Regions from separate parts of the Pseudomonas sp. P8_229 genome, predicted to be linked through region 2. Evidence: riboswitches for the same ligand, from Rfam matches in the RefSeq annotation. Region 2 holds a riboswitch; the other holds the start of a gene.
The links. Region 2 has a riboswitch for cobalamin ahead of cobW (cobalamin biosynthesis protein CobW). Riboswitches for the same ligand answer to the same signal wherever they lie in the genome.
Positions count from the first base shown of each region.

Region 1: linked by a shared signal. The riboswitch ahead of cobO (cob(I)yrinic acid a,c-diamide adenosyltransferase) and the one ahead of cobW (cobalamin biosynthesis protein CobW) in region 2 are both predicted to bind cobalamin.

Region 1 is NZ_CP125378.1:4,835,431-4,843,276, forward strand. Features, by position in the region: gene QMK55_RS21905 (AI-2E family transporter) at 1-824, shown strand, start outside; gene hda (DnaA regulatory inactivator Hda) at 1,044-1,748, shown strand; gene QMK55_RS21915 (C40 family peptidase) at 1,975-2,592, shown strand; gene QMK55_RS21920 (C40 family peptidase) at 2,814-3,350, shown strand; gene QMK55_RS21925 (sorbosone dehydrogenase family protein) at 3,477-4,790, opposite strand; gene QMK55_RS21930 (hypothetical protein) at 4,857-5,441, opposite strand; cobalamin riboswitch at 5,605-5,836, shown strand; gene cobO (cob(I)yrinic acid a,c-diamide adenosyltransferase) at 5,917-6,528, shown strand; gene QMK55_RS21940 (cobyrinate a,c-diamide synthase) at 6,525-7,846, shown strand, end outside.
Region 2 is NZ_CP125378.1:5,762,272-5,770,117, forward strand. Features, by position in the region: gene QMK55_RS25955 (CbtA family protein) at 1-668, opposite strand, end outside; gene QMK55_RS25960 (CbtB domain-containing protein) at 680-877, opposite strand; cobalamin riboswitch at 999-1,221, opposite strand; cobalamin riboswitch at 2,180-2,392, shown strand; gene cobW (cobalamin biosynthesis protein CobW) at 2,490-3,560, shown strand; gene cobN (cobaltochelatase subunit CobN) at 3,564-7,412, shown strand; gene QMK55_RS25975 (ATP-binding protein) at 7,574-7,846, shown strand, end outside.

The DNA of each region.
Region 1 (7,846 bases), 930 kb from region 2:
TGCTGCGTTTGTATGAACTGGCGCCGCAGATGCTCGACTGGCTGCAGCACACCGCATTGCCGTGGGCGCAGTCGAAACTGGGCTTGTCGGACGGTTTCTGGAAGTTCGACAAGGTCAAGTCAGCGATCAGCGAGCACATGGGCCAGACCACCGACATCGTCAGTGTGGTGTTGAGTCAGGCGACAGCTTCAAGCCTGGCGCTGATTGGCTGGCTGGCGAACCTGGTGCTGATTCCTGTGGTGAGCTTTTACCTGCTGCGCGACTGGGACGTGATGATGGCCAAGATTCGCAGCCTGTTGCCGCGCGATCGCGAAGAAACCATCGTCTCATTGGCTGGCGAATGTCACGAGGTGCTAGGTGCGTTCGTGCGCGGGCAATTGCTGGTCATGCTGGCGCTGGGTGTGATCTACGCCGCAGGCCTGATGATCGTCGGTCTGGAGTTGGGGCTGTTGATCGGCCTGATCGCGGGACTGGCAGCGATCGTGCCGTACATGGGCTTCGTGATCGGGATTGGCGCGGCACTGATTGCCGGGTTGTTCCAGTTCGGTGGCGATCTGTATCCGATGATCGGGATTGTCGCGGTGTTCATGGTGGGGCAGGCCCTGGAAGGCATGGTGCTGACGCCACTGCTGGTGGGCGACCGGATCGGTCTGCATCCGGTGGCGGTGATCTTCGCGATTCTGGCCGGTGGCGAGCTGTTCGGTTTCACCGGTGTCTTGCTGGCATTGCCGGTGGCGGCGGTAATCATGGTGCTGGTGCGTCACGTGCACGATTTGTACAAGGACTCTGATATCTACAGCGGGGTCGACGACCCCGAGTTGTAGCCTCATCGCGGGCGGCCCGGTATTGCACCGGGTTGGCCCGTGTTTTGCGGTGAGTTTGTTCGGCGCCGCGTCAGAGAAACTGTCATAAAACCAGCGCGTTAACGCAAACCTTTGATTTTGCTTGGGGTCTGTCGCATTGTGCGCTCAGCTTCACGGGTATAAACTTCGCAAACTTTACACAGAGGCCACTAACGGTTCCTTGAGAACTGTTCAGTCAGCATGAAACCGATTCAGCTGCCCCTAGGTGTGCGTCTGCGTGACGACGCCACCTTCATCAACTACTACCCAGGCGCCAATGCCGCTGCACTCGGCTATGTCGAGCGCCTATGCGAAGCCGACGCTGGCTGGACCGAAAGCCTGATCTATCTGTGGGGCAAGCATGGCGTAGGACGTACGCATCTGTTGCAGGCTGCGTGTCTGCGTTTCGAGCAGATGGGTGAGCCGGCAGTGTATCTGCCGTTGGCCGAGTTGATGGATCGCGGCATCGAAATTCTCGACAACCTTGAACAGTACGAGCTGGTCTGCCTGGATGACTTGCAGGTGATTGCCGGCAAGCCGGACTGGGAAGAGGCGATGTTTCATCTGTTTAACCGTCTGCGTGACAGCGGTCGGCGCCTGCTGATCGCCGCGTCCACCTCGCCGCGCGAGCTGCCGGTCAAACTGGCCGACCTCAAATCACGCCTGACCCTGGCGCTGATCTTCCAGATGCGACCGCTTTCCGATGAAGACAAATTGCGCGCGCTGCAGTTGCGCGCTTCGCGTCGCGGTCTGCACCTGACCGATGAGGTCGGTCATTTTATTTTGACCCGCGGTACCCGCAGCATGAGTGCATTGTTCGACTTGCTCGAACAACTGGATCAGGCCTCGTTGCAGGCGCAGCGCAAGCTCACAATTCCGTTCCTCAAAGAAACTCTCGGTTGGTAGTCCAGCCCTTGAAATACGCGGCTTGCAGCCGGTTTCGACATATTTCAGGCGCCAGAAAATCCGCTTTTCCGCACCGTGTGCAGACCGCGTATCGATTCAAATGGGCTTAAGCGCTTAGATGTAAACGAGAAACCGGGAAGTCACAAAAAGATCGATTGAATTTGCAAATGAGGCTGATAGCGGGCATAGTCTCGGCTTCTTTACAACTTCAGCCACGGTCGTGCCCATGCTAAATCGCTTCGCACCCCTCGTGCCTCTCGCACTCGTCACCCTGTTGTTCGGTTGCGCTGCTCATTCTCCAGTTCAAGAGCAGCCTCAACAGGTTAAAAATTCTGCTACTGCCCAGTCTTCCGTTATTTATCAGGAAGAGCTGGCTACTGAAAAAGAACTCGCCGATTTCAACGGCAAGAAGCCTTACGAGCTTCCGGTTCTGGCCGACAGCATCCTCGAACGCGGCATGTCCCTGATCGGTACCCGTTACCGTTTCGGCGGTACCTCTGAAGCCGGTTTCGACTGCAGCGGTTTCATCGGTTACCTGTTCCGCGAAGAAGCCGGCATGAATCTGCCGCGCTCCACCCGCGAAATGATCAATGTGGATGCCCCGCTGGTCTCGCGCAGCAATCTGGAGCCGGGTGATCTGCTGTTCTTCGCCACCAATGGTCGTCGCGGTCGTGTAAGTCACGCCGGGATCTACCTGGGCGACAACCAGTTCATTCACTCCAGCAGTCGTCGCAGCGGCGGTGTTCGCATCGACAGCCTGGGTGACAGCTACTGGAGCAAGACCTTCATCGAAGCCAAGCGCGCCCTCGCGATGGCGCCGACCGTGGTCACCGCTCGCAAGTGATTCCCCCGTTGTCGCCACGTCCGTGGCGACCAAAACGGCCCTCGGCAACGGAGTAGACCTAGACTTTACAAGGTGAAGTTAAAGTCTTACTTGAAGTTTGTCGTATAGCCGCTAGAATCCTGTATCTATATTGATGGCAAACCGCCTGCGTGCTCCGCAGGCGGTTTTGTTTTCTGTCCATTCGGCAGAGAAAGCCGCAGCCAGATCAGGATGTTCTGCTTATGACGATGTCGGCCCGCCTTGCTTTGATCTTCTTCGCAGCGCTGCTCAGCGCCTGCGCCAGTCGCACACCGCCGCCTGCGCCCGTCGTACGCGCCCCGGTGGTGTTCGGACCTTCCCAATCATTCTCCCCCGCTGCTGAAGACGTGCTGTTTCGCGCGCTCGGCCTGGTTGGTACACCTTACCGCTGGGGTGGCAACACGCCTGATTCGGGGTTCGACTGCAGTGGTCTGATCGGTTTTGTTTACCGCGACGCGGCCGGTATCAATCTGCCTCGCTCGACGCGTGAGCTGATCGTGATGCAGGCGCCGAACGTTGGCAAAGAAGGCTTGCAGACCGGAGATCTGATCTTCTTCGCCACCAATGGCGGCTCGCAAGTCAGTCATGCAGGGATCTACGTCGGGGAAGGGCGCTTCGTGCATGCGCCGGCAACCGGCGGCACGGTGAAGCTCGATAGTCTGTCGAAGGCGTATTGGCAGAAAGCCTATCTGAGTGCCAAGCGGGTGTTGCAGCCTGAGCATCTGGCGCATAACCCTTAGTCGCTGAAATCCAATGTGGGAGCGGGCTTGCTCGCGAATGCGGTGTGTCATTCAACTACGATGTTGATGACCTGACGCTTTCGCGAGCAAGCCCGCTCCCACATTTGTTATGTGTTGGGCGCTAAATTATTTGGCGGACGACACCCGCCACACCTTGTTGCCCACATCATCGGCCACCAGCAAGCCACCTTGCTGGTCGATCACCACGCCCACCGGGCGGCCCAACGCGTTCTCATCCTTGTCGAGGAAGCCGGTCAGCACATCCACCGGTGCCCCGTTTGGCTTGCCTGCCGCGAACGGTACGAAAATCACTTTATAGCCACTGTGCGGTTTGCGGTTCCATGAACCGTGCTGGCCGATGAACGCGCCTTGCTGGAATTGCGCCGGCAAGCTGTTGCCTTCGGCGAAAGTCAGGCCCAGGGAGGCGGTGTGTGGGCCTACGGCGTAGTCAGGCGCGATGGCCTTGGCCACCAGGTCTAGGTTTTGCGGTTTGACGCGCACATCCACGTGTTGGCCGTAATAGCTGAACGGCCAGCCATAGAAGCCGCCGTCCTTGACCGACGTGATGTAGTCCGGCACCAGGTCGCTGCCGATTTCGTCGCGCTCGTTGACCGCCGTCCACAGTGCGCCGGTGGTAGGTTCCCACGCGAGACCGTTGGGGTTGCGAATGCCCGAGGCGAAGATCCGGTGGTTGCCGGTGGCGCGATCCACTTCCCAGATCGCCGCGCGACCTTCCTCTTTATCCAGCCCGTTTTCGCCAACGTTGCTGTTCGAGCCGACGGTGACGTACAACCTGCTGCCGTCCTTGCTGGCGATGACGTTCTTGGTCCAGTGATGGTTCAGAGTGCCGCCTGGCAGGTCGGTGACTTTGATCGGCTGGGTCTTGATCTCGGTAGCGCCCGGCTCGTAGTGGAAACGCAGCAGGCGATCGGTGTCAGCGACGTACAAATCGTTGCCGACCAGGGTCATGCCGAACGGCGAATTGAGATTCTGCAGAAACACCGTGCGGGTCTCGGCCACGCCGTCGTGGTCGGCATCGCGCAGCAGAGTGATGCGATTCGGGCTCGGCACACCAGCGCCGGCCTTGCCCATGACTTTCTTCATCACCCAGCCGCGAATGCCGCTGCTGTCGTCAGGCTTGGGCGGGGCGTTGGTTTCCGCCACCAGCACGTCGCCGTTGGGCAGCACGTAGAGCCAGCGCGGATGGTCGAGGCCTTCGGCAAACGCTGCGACTTGCGTACCGGCCGCTGCGGTCGGTTTGCCGCCCGCAGGCCAGCCGACCGCCGGTGCGATGTTCACTGTCGGGATCAGAGTGTTGTTGGGTTCGGGCAGTTTCGGTGACGGACCGGTGCCGTCGGAAACTTGCAGGCTGGAGGACTCACCGCAGGCGGCGAGTCCTCCGGCGAGGGCGATGACGAGAGCGAGTTGGGTTTTGCGCATTACTGATCTTCCCTATGAATGCATGCCTAATCATAGAGGAGCCTGCGCACCCGATGGTTCAACCGCTCAGCCACGGGCCTCTTTGAACAGCACGGCAATGCCGGGATGGTAGTTGCCCGCTTCGCTGCGCAACTTGCGGTAGGCGTAGGGGAAATACCAGGCGACCGCGCAGCAGTGTTCCTTTTGCAGGTCGTCGACCATGTCTTGCAGCTCTTCGGGGCTGGCGCTGTGCTGGGCCTTTTGCGGGGCGACGAACAGGCAGCCGAGCTTGAGGTCGCTGGCAAAGCTGATGCGTTTGGCATCGCTGGTGATGTCCTGCAAGGCCTGGGTCAGGTTGAGGTTGTTGACTCGCGGCCAGCGCTGGGTGGCCTGGAGGTAGGCGCGGTCTTCGGCGCCGGCGAGGAACAGGTCGGCGCGGGCATTGCGCTCGCCGTCCTCGTTCTGCTTGCGGGTGGTGGTGTCGCAAAGGGTCACCAGCTCGGCCATCCATGCCGCAGCGGAGAGCAATCCGAGATTGGCTTTCTCGTCATGCCAGTAAGGCGTGTCGTTGTCGCCGCGCACGGCGTTGTAGCGGTCGATACAGTCAAACCAGCGTTCAAGCATCGGGCGCAGGAATTCCAGGCGCGGGTTGCTGATGATCATGCCTTGCATCGTAATCATCCTTATTGTTGTGATGGGCTTTTTCGAGAAAAGCATGGCTCTTTGATATCATTTGTAACAGTGTGGCACAAGATTGGCGCCAGATAATTGATCGGCGGCAGTTATTCGCCCGACGGCCGCCTCTTTAATTGACGCTCCACCCCCAACCCTCTAACCTTCGCGGCTTGTTTCAGGTGCTCTGTGACGTGTGTCGACAGAGTGAAACAGGGAAGCCGGTGAGGGTTGTCTTCAGGCGAAGAACGATCACGATCCCGGCGCTGCCCCCGCAACGGTAAATGAGTAAAAGCTGCACATTCAGCCACTGCCTCGAAAGATGCGGGAAGGCGTGCAGCCAGGCGATGCGCCGCTCATGAGCCCGGAGACCGGCCTGATCCATCCAGCGGCATCACGGTGGGCGATGCCAGGCTTTTTGCCGTCTATTCTTGTGCCCGCCCGCCGTTACCCAGCCTCAACGGAGAGCTCCCCCATGACCGATTCCCCCGAGCGTGACGAACGCCATCTGGCGCGTATGCAGCGCAAAAAAGCCGTGATCGACGAACGCATCGCCAACTCGCCTGACGAGTGCGGCCTGGTGCTGGTGCTGACCGGCAATGGCAAAGGCAAAAGCAGCTCGGCGTTCGGCATGCTCGCTCGCGCCATGGGCCACGGCATGCAGTGCGGCGTGGTGCAGTTCATCAAGGGCCGCAACAGCACCGGTGAAGAACTGTTCTTCCGCCGTTTCCCGGAGCAAGTGCGCTTTCACGTGATGGGCGAGGGCTTCACCTGGGAAACCCAGGATCGTCAGCGCGACATCGCCGCCGCCGAAGCCGCGTGGGCAGTGTCCCGTGAGCTGTTGCGCGATCCGTCGATCGGCCTGGTGGTGCTGGATGAACTGAACATCGCCCTCAAGCATGGCTACCTCGACCTGGATCAGGTGCTCAGCGATTTGCAGGCGCGTCCGCCGATGCAGCACGTGATCGTCACCGGTCGCGCGGCCAAGCCGGAAATGATCGAGATGGGTGACACCGTCACCGAAATGGGCATGCTCAAACACGCCTTCCAGGCCGGCATCAAAGCGCAGAAAGGCGTCGAACTTTGAATCAACCACGTCACTGCCCGGCGGTGCTGATTGCCGCGCCGGCCTCCGGTCAGGGCAAGACCACGGTCACTGCCGCGCTTGCTCGATTACATCGCAATCAGGGACGTAAAGTGCGCGTCTTCAAGTGCGGCCCGGACTTTCTCGACCCGATGATTCTCGAACGCGCCAGCGGTGCGCCGGTGTATCAACTGGACATGTGGATGGTCGGCGAACAGGAAAGTCGACGCCTGCTGTGGGAAGCCGCCGCCGAGGCCGATCTGATCCTGATCGAAGGCGTGATGGGCCTGTTCGACGGCACGCCATCGAGCGCCGATCTGGCGCGGCATTTTGGTGTGCCGGTACTCGGTGTGATCGACGGCACGGCGATGGCGCAGACCTTTGGTGCGTTGGCGCTGGGCTTGGCGAAGTATCAGCCGGACCTGCCGTTTGCCGGCGTGCTGGCCAATCGTGTCGGCACCTTGCGCCATGCGCAATTGCTGGAAGGCAGTCTCACGGAAGGTCTGCGCTGGTACGGCGCGTTGTCGCGCGAGACTGGCATCGAACTGCCGAGCCGCCATCTCGGCCTGGTGCAGGCCAGCGAACTGAATGACCTCGATGTGCGTCTCAACGCCGCTGCCGACGCACTGGCCAGTAGTTGCGAGGTAGCGCTGCCGCCAGCGGTTGAGTTCGCCGCGCCTGACGTCATCGCTGTCGAGCCGCTGCTGAAGGATGTGCGCATTGCCGTTGCGCGTGATGAGGCGTTTGCCTTCACCTATGGCGCGAGTCTCGATCTGTTGCGGGCGATGGGCGCCGAGTTGAGTTTCTTCTCGCCGATTCGCGATATGCAATTACCTGAAGCGGACAGCTTGTATCTGCCCGGTGGTTATCCGGAATTGCATCACCTTGCGTTGTCGCAAAACACCGAGATGCTCGATGCGATTCGTGCCCATCATGCGGCAGGGAAACCGTTGCTCGCTGAGTGTGGCGGGATGCTGTATTTGCTCGATTCGTTGACGGATGTTGAAGGCGCGCGTGCTGAACTGGTCGGGTTGCTCAAGGGCGACGCGGTGATGCAAAAGCGTCTGGCGGCGTTGGCGTTGCAGGCGGTGGATCTGCCGGAAGGTTCGTTGCGTGGGCACACTTATCATCATTCGCTGACCACCACCGAGCTGACGCCGATTGCTCGAGGGCTGAGCCCGAATGGTGGGCGCGGCGCCGAGGCGGTTTATCGGGAAGGGCGGATGACGGCTTCTTATGTGCACTTCTATTTTCCGTCGAATCCTGCGGCTGTCGCTGCACTGTTTGCGCCGCCACTTGAGGACGCTATCGCGAGCAGGCT
Region 2 (7,846 bases):
AACAACCAGGCGCTGATCAGGCCCAGGGCCAGCCAGAACGCCACGTTGGTCAACTGCGAAGCGATTTTGAACTGCGCTTCCAACGCTTGCGGGGCGAGCATCGAATGCACCTCCGGTTGCGGAGCGCCGATCACGTGTGGCACGGCCAGGATCGCCACGCCCAGCAGCTTCATCAGCCAGTGACGGCTGAACACGATCAGGGCCAGGCCGACAGCGGTAGAGGCGGCTGTGCCGATCCACCACATCTGCCGTGAAGCCAGATCGGCCGCAGCGGTGCCCGGCAGTTCCGGCGGCAGGCCCAGGGTTGGGGCGAGGACGAAGGTCGCATAACCGGCCAGCCCCCAGAGCAGGCCCTGCGAGGTTTTGGTCGGTGCACGCAGGGTGTACAGGCCCGCGAGCATCAGGGCGAAACCGACCGCCACCACCAGATTACCGCCGGTGGTCGAGACCACACGCTGCCAGCCGTCTTCCGGCTCCCAGGCTTGTGCGTCGTGGGTGTGGCCGGCCATGGCACCTTCGGCATGTTCATGAGCGGCGACGGGTTCGGCTTTCTCGAAGGTTTCCGCTTGCAGAATCAGCGGCGAGACCCAGAAGCTTTGCAGCAGGGTGAGGAGCATGGCGGCCAGCAGGCCGGTAAAACCTGCGGTTTGCGCAATACGCTTGATCATGTCGGCAGGTCTCAGTGGCACGGGAACGCGGCGCTGTGGCGGGTATCGTGCGCGGCGTTGTGCACCGCTTCGATGTGCGAGAAACCGGCGAAGTAGACGAGGCTGGCCCCCAGGATCGAGGCGAAGATCGCCGCGGTCAGGCGTTGGCTCAACGTGGCGGTGCTGGAGATTTTGTCGGTGTTGCTGCCGGTGCTGCTGATGATCGACATGGCGCTTCCCTCTGGAGTGTCAGCAGGTGAATAGAGCGCATGAAGACCCCTGCGAGTCGGGCACGCAGAGGTTCGAACAGCGCCCGCCCACCGCGGGTTTGTTATGTTCAGCGACGCACAATGCGCACTGTATGTTGCGGGCCGGTCTCCGGGCTCACGAGGGGTTGGCGTCAGGCCGACCTGCAAGCATCACCTTCCCATGCCGCACTGGCACAGTGGATCTGACGCTTCGCTCGCTTACCGTTGCGGGGGCAGCACCGGACTGACATGGCTTTGAGTAAAGCACATGATTCACCGGTTTCCCGTTTCACCCTGTGAAGGGCACCCGTAACAAGTTGTGTAGGAGACCATGGGTTGGGGAATTTAGTCAATTTTGTGGGTGGATCCGGTGCTGCGGTAACGGCCGCTTAGGGTTCCGCCCTTACGGCGGGTCACTTTTTCCAGACGCCGAAAAAGTAACCAAAAAGGCTTTACCCTGACGTTCGGCCCTCGCTGTGGCTCGGGTTCCTTCGCTCCGGGATTGATCCGTGGGGCATCGCCTCCGGTTTGCTTCGCTGCACCTCCTCTCGATGTGTTTGGCTACGCCAAACGGTCGCTGCGCTCCCACCCCCGGATCAATCCCTCCACTCAGCCTGCCGACGGGCCTTGAGATCAAAAGCTTTACTCGAGCTAACGCTCATCGTGTTGAGTGGGGCGGCTTCGCCGCATGGGTGTGCACGAATTAAAATTGTGGGAGCTGGCCTGCCAGCGATGGCGGCCTGACAGCCGACCAATCTTTAACTGAGCACACCCGATCCCACTGTGGGAGCGGCGGTGCGACGATTCGACTTGCTCGCGAAAGCGGTCTGCCAGCCAATTAACTCCAACTGAACACACCCAATCCCCTGTAGAAACTGCCGAAGGCTGTGGTCTTTTGATCTGGATCTGGATCTGGATCTGGATCTGGATCTGGATCTGGCTTTTGATGTTGCCTTTGATCTCAAAGCCCCATCGGCAGGCCGAGCGAAGGTGTCCATCAGGGGGTAGGCGCGCAGCGCCATGCGGCGTAGCCAAACACATCGAGAGGAGGTGCAGCGAAGCAAACCGTAGGCGATGCCCCCTGATGGACGCCGTAGCGAGGGAACACTGAGCCTCAGCGAAGTGCCGTACGCCGGGGCAAGACTTTTTGGTTACTTTTGACTGGGCCGGCATTCCGGGCGTTTGTCAAAAGTGACCCGCCGTAGGGGCGGAACCATTAGAGGGCCGTTACCGCAACAACGGATATGCCCCCAATCCAAACATTGACCGGTCACCACCCGATGCGTAGCCTTGCGCTTTCGAGGTTCTTCGGCCCACGCCGAAGCTAAGAAGGGAACGCGGTCAAAGCCGCGGCTGCCCCCGCAACTGTGAACGGTGATGTTCGCTGCCACGCCACTGCCAGCCCTGCCAAGGTGCCAGCGGGAAGGCGCAGCAAACGCCAGGCCCAGCGCCTGAACACCGTCAGCCAGGAGACCTGCCTCGTGACAGATTTCTCACTACAACCGGGCGGGGTGATCCGGTGGCGAATTCTTCCGCGCACACGCTCGCAGCGGATCTCGTCCCGTATGCCCGCCACCTTGCCAAAGGGCATCCGATGAAAACACTGGCCAAACTCCCCGTCACCATCGTCACCGGTTTCCTCGGCTCGGGCAAAACCACCTTGCTGCGGCACATGCTCGACAACGCACAGGGCCGCCGTATCGCGGTGATCGTCAACGAGTTTGGCGAGCTGGGCATCGACGGTGAAATCCTCAAACAATGCACCATCGGCTGCACCGAAGAAGAGGCCACCGGCCGCGTTTACGAGCTGGCCAACGGCTGCCTGTGCTGCACCGTTCAGGAAGAATTCTTCCCGGTGATGCGCGAACTGGTCGCCCGTCGCGGTGATCTCGATCACATCCTGATCGAGACTTCCGGTCTGGCCCTGCCAAAACCGCTGGTTCAGGCTTTCCAGTGGCCGGAAATCCGTAGCGCCTGCACCGTCGACGCGGTGATCACCGTGGTCGACAGCCCGGCCGTAGCCGCCGGCACCTTCGCTGCGTTCCCGGATCAGGTCGACGCCCAGCGCAAACTCGACCCGAACCTGGATCACGAGTCGCCGCTGCACGAACTGTTCGCTGACCAACTGGCCAGCGCCGATCTGGTGATCCTCAACAAGGCCGACCAGACCAGCCCGGAAGATCTGGCTCGTGTACGCGCTGAAGTCGCCGAAGAACTGCCGCCAGCAGTAAAAATCATCGAAGCCAGCAACGGCCGTCTGCCGCTGGACGTGCTGATCGGCCTCGGTGCCGGCTCTGAAGAACACATCGACAGCCGTCACAGTCATCACGATCACCACCACGACGGTGATGACGACCACGATGACCACGATCACGACGCCTTCGATTCGATCTCCATCGAACTGCCGCAAGCCGACGAAAGTCTGTTGCTCGACGCGCTGACGCAACTGGTGGTCCAGCACGGCATCCTGCGCGTGAAGGGCTTCGCGGCGATTCCGAACAAGCCGATGCGTCTGTTGATCCAGGGCGTGGGCACGCGTTTCGACAAACACTTCGACCGTCAGTGGGGCGCCGATGAAGCGCGTGTCACCCGTCTGGTGCTGATCGGTCAGGAGCTCGACGCCGTGCAACTCGAAGCGCAACTGCGCGCCGCGCTCAGCGTTTAAGCCATGCACCTGCTCAGGACCCAGCCCGGCGGTTTCGTGTCGGATGACAACATTGCCGACCTTGGACAAACCCCCGCCGAGCTGGTGATCCTGTGCAGCGGCGACTCCAGCCTGGCGCTGCTCGCCGAAGCCGCGCAGCAGCTGCCCGAGGATTACCCGAGCCTGCGCCTGGCCAATCCCATGCAGGTGCAGAATCACGCCTCAGTCGATCTGTACGTCGACGAAGTGCTGCGTCACGCCAAGGTGATCCTGATTTCGTTGCACGGCGGCATCGCCTATTGGCGTTATGGCGTCGAGCGTTTGGTGGAGTTGTCCGAGCGCGGTGTGCAGGTGATTCTGGTGCCGGGCGATGATCGTCCCGACCCGGAACTCAGCGACTTGAGCACCGTGCCCGCCGAAGATCGCGACCGCCTCTGGCAGTTCCTGCGTCAGGGCGGCATGGGCAATGCGCTGGACTTCTTCTATTGTCTGGCCAACCGCTGGCTGGCACGGGACTACGCCTGGGGCGAGCCGCAAGCGCTGCCGCGCACGGCGATTTACCACCCACAGAAAAACACCGCCGCACTGAGCGACTGGCAAGCCGAATGGCTGCCCGATCGACCGGTCGCGGCGGTGTTGTTCTACCGCTCGCATTTGCAGGCAGCCAACACCGCGTTCATCGATGTGTTCTGCCAGCGCTTGCAGGCAACGGGGCTCAATCCGCTACCTATCGCGGTCGCCAGCCTGAAAGAGCCGGGTTGCCTGAGCGTGGTCGAGAATTGGCTGGACGCGGTCGAAGCGGCGGTGATTCTCAACACCACCGGGTTCGCTCAATCCAGCCCGGAAGCCCCGCATCTGCGGCCGTTCCGGCGCAATATTGCGGTGATCCAGGCGATCTGCGCCCAGGACAACGAGCCGGGTTGGCGCGACAGCGAGCAAGGTCTCGGCCCGCGCGATCTGGCGATGCACATCGCCTTGCCGGAACTCGATGGACGCATCATCAGCCGGCCGATCAGCTTCAAGGATCTGGCCTGGCGCAGCGAGCGCAGTCAGTCCGACGTGGTCTGCTACCGGGCGCAACCCGAGCGCATGGATTTCGTCGCCGAACTGGCCCGGCGCTGGAGTGATCTGGCGCGGCTGCCGAATGCGCAAAAACGCATCGCGCTGATTCTCGCCAATTACCCGACCCGCGACGGTCGCATCGGCAATGGCGTCGGCCTCGACACGCCGGCGGCGGCGTTGAATATCTTGCGGGCGTTGCAGGCTGAAGGTTTTCCGCTGACGGCACCGCTGCCGGACAGCGGCACCGCGTTGATCCAGCAATTGCTCGGCGGCGTCAGCAATGATCTCGACAGCATCGACCTGCGTCCGTGCCAGCAAAGCTTGGGGATGGACGCTTATCTGGCGATGTTCAATGCGCTGCCCGAAGCCAATCGGACCGCCGTGGCGGAGCGCTGGGGCGCGCCGCAGAACGACCCGATGTGCCGCGACGGGCGGATGATGATCGCCGGTCTGCGCTTTGGCCTGACCTTCGTCGGTATTCAACCGGCACGCGGTTATCAGGTTGATCCGAGTGCGGTGTATCACGACCCGGATCTGGTGCCGCCCCACGGCTATCTGGCGTTCTATTTCTGGCTGCGCAACACCTACGGAGCGCACGCGGTGGTTCACGTCGGCAAGCACGGCAACCTCGAATGGCTGCCGGGCAAGGGCGTCGGCCTCTCGGAACACTGCTGGCCGGACGCGCTGCTCGGGCCGCTGCCGAACATCTATCCGTTTATCGTCAATGACCCGGGCGAGGGCGCCCAGGCCAAACGGCGCACGCAAGCGGTGATCATCGACCACCTGATGCCGCCGCTGACCCGCGCCGAAACCTACGGCCCGCTGCGCAATCTGGAACTGCTGGCCGACGAATATTACGAAGCCCAGTTGCTCGACCCACGCCGCGCCCGCGAGCTGCAGCGCGACATCCTGCAACTGGTGCGCGAGACGCAGATCGACCGCGAACTGCAGCTCGACGCCGGCCTGGACAGCGACGCCGACGCAGCGATCTGGCTGCCGCGTCTGGACACCTATCTGTGTGATCTGAAGGAATCGCAGATTCGCGACGGCCTGCACATTTTCGGCGAATCGCCGACCGGGCGTTTGCGCATCGACACGCTGCTGGCGTTGCTGCGCATTCCGCGTGGCGATGGCAAGGGCGCGCAGTCGAGTTTGTTGCGGGCGTTGGCCAAAGCCTTTGAGCTGGGGTTTGATCCGCTGGATTGCGCGTTGTCTGATCCGTGGCTCGGCCCGCGTCCGCAGGAGCTACAAGCCGTCAGCGACGAAATCTGGCGCACCGCCGGCGATACCCGCGAACGCCTCGAGCTGTTCGCCACTCAACTGATCGCCCTGACACTCCACGACCCCTGTAGGAGTGAGCCTGCTCGCGATGGCGTCAAGTCAGGCCATTCAGTGTTGAATGACACACTGCTATCGCGAGCAGGCTCACTCCTACAGGGACCGCGTTGGGTGGAAGTCAGTGCGATCATTGAGCACCTGCGCGAAGTCGTCGCCCCGCGCCTCGACGCCTGCGGCCCTGCCGAAATGCGCGGCCTGCTCGATGCCCTGAACGGCCGCTTCGTGCCCGCCGGCCCAAGCGGCGCCCCCAGCCGTGGTCGTCTCGACGTGCTGCCCACCGGGCGCAACTTCTACTCGGTGGACGTGCGCAACCTGCCGACCACCACCGCGTGGCGCATTGGTTTCCAGTCCGCCACGCTGATTCTCGAGCGGCATCTGCAAGATCACGGCGATCACCTGCGTCAGCTCGGCCTGTCGGTGTGGGGCACGGCGACCATGCGCACCGGCGGTGACGACATCGCCCAGGCCATGGCCTTGATGGGCGTGCGTCCGGTGTGGGCCACCGGCAGTCAGCGGGTCGATGACTTCGAGATCCTGCCGCTGAGCCTGCTGGACCGGCCACGGGTCGATGTCACGCTGCGGGTCTCCGGGTTCTTCCGCGATGCCTTTGCCAACCTGATCCGCCTGTTCGACGCCGCCGTGCAAGCGGTGGCGGCGCTGGACGAACCGGACGATCTCAATCCGCTGGCGGCGAAAGTGCGCGCCGAGCGCGAGGCTCTGCTGCAATCGGGATTGGATGAAGACGCGGCGCGGCGGCAGGCCGGTTGGCGGATCTTCGGGGCCAAACCCGGAGCGTACGGAGCGGGCGTGCAGGGCGCCATCGACGGGCGCCTGTGGCAGAGTCGCGAGGATCTGGCCGAGGTCTATCTGAACTGGGGCGCCTACGCTTACGGCGGTGCGGACGAGGGCACCGCTGCCCGCGAACAGTTCGTTCAGCGCCTGAGCCAGGTGCAAGCGGTGTTGCAGAATCAGGACAACCGCGAGCATGACTTGCTCGACTCCAACGACTACTACCAGTTCCAGGGCGGCATGCTCGCGGCGGTGGAAACCCTGCGCGGAGAGGCGGCGGCCAGTTATCACGGCGATCACAGCCAGCCGGATCTGCCGAAAATCCGCACCCTGAAAGAGGAACTGAACCGGGTGATCCGCTCGCGCGCGGCCAATCCGAAATGGATCGACGGGGTCAAACGTCACGGCTATAAAGGCGCGTTCGAACTGGCGGCGACGGTCGACAACCTGTTCGCCTTCGATGCCACCACGCAACTGATCGACGATCATCAGTATGCGTTGCTGGCCGACGCTTATTTGCTCGACCCGGCGACCCGCGACTTTGTCCGCGAGCACAATCCGCATGCCCTGCGCGACATGACCGAGCGCATGCTGGAAGCGCAACAGCGCGGAATGTGGCAGGAGCCCGGCGTGTATAAAGAGGCCCTCGAAAACCTGCTGCTGGACATAGAAGAAGACACTTAACGCGGTTCCCCTGTGGGAGCGGGCTTGCTCGCGAAAGCGGTGTATCAGTGAAAGGTATATCGACTGACACGACGCCTTCGCGAGCAAGCCCGCTCCCACAGGGGATCAGGTTAGCTCCCAACGTTTTTCGATAGATCACCGACCATGACTGAGTATTGAAGATGACCGACACCCCGCATTTCCCGCTCTCCGCCGTGGTCGGTGCCGATGACCTGAAACTCGCTCTGTGCCTCACCGCCATCGACCCGAAAATCGGTGGCGTGCTGATTGAAGGCCCGCGTGGCATGGCCAAGTCGACCCTGGCCCGTGGCCTCGCCGACCTGCTGGCAAGCGGTCAGTTTGTCACGCTGCCGCTGGGCGCCACTGAAGAGCGTCTGATCGGCACCCTCGATCTCGACGCCGCGCTGAGTGAAGGGCGTGCGCAGTTTTCCCCC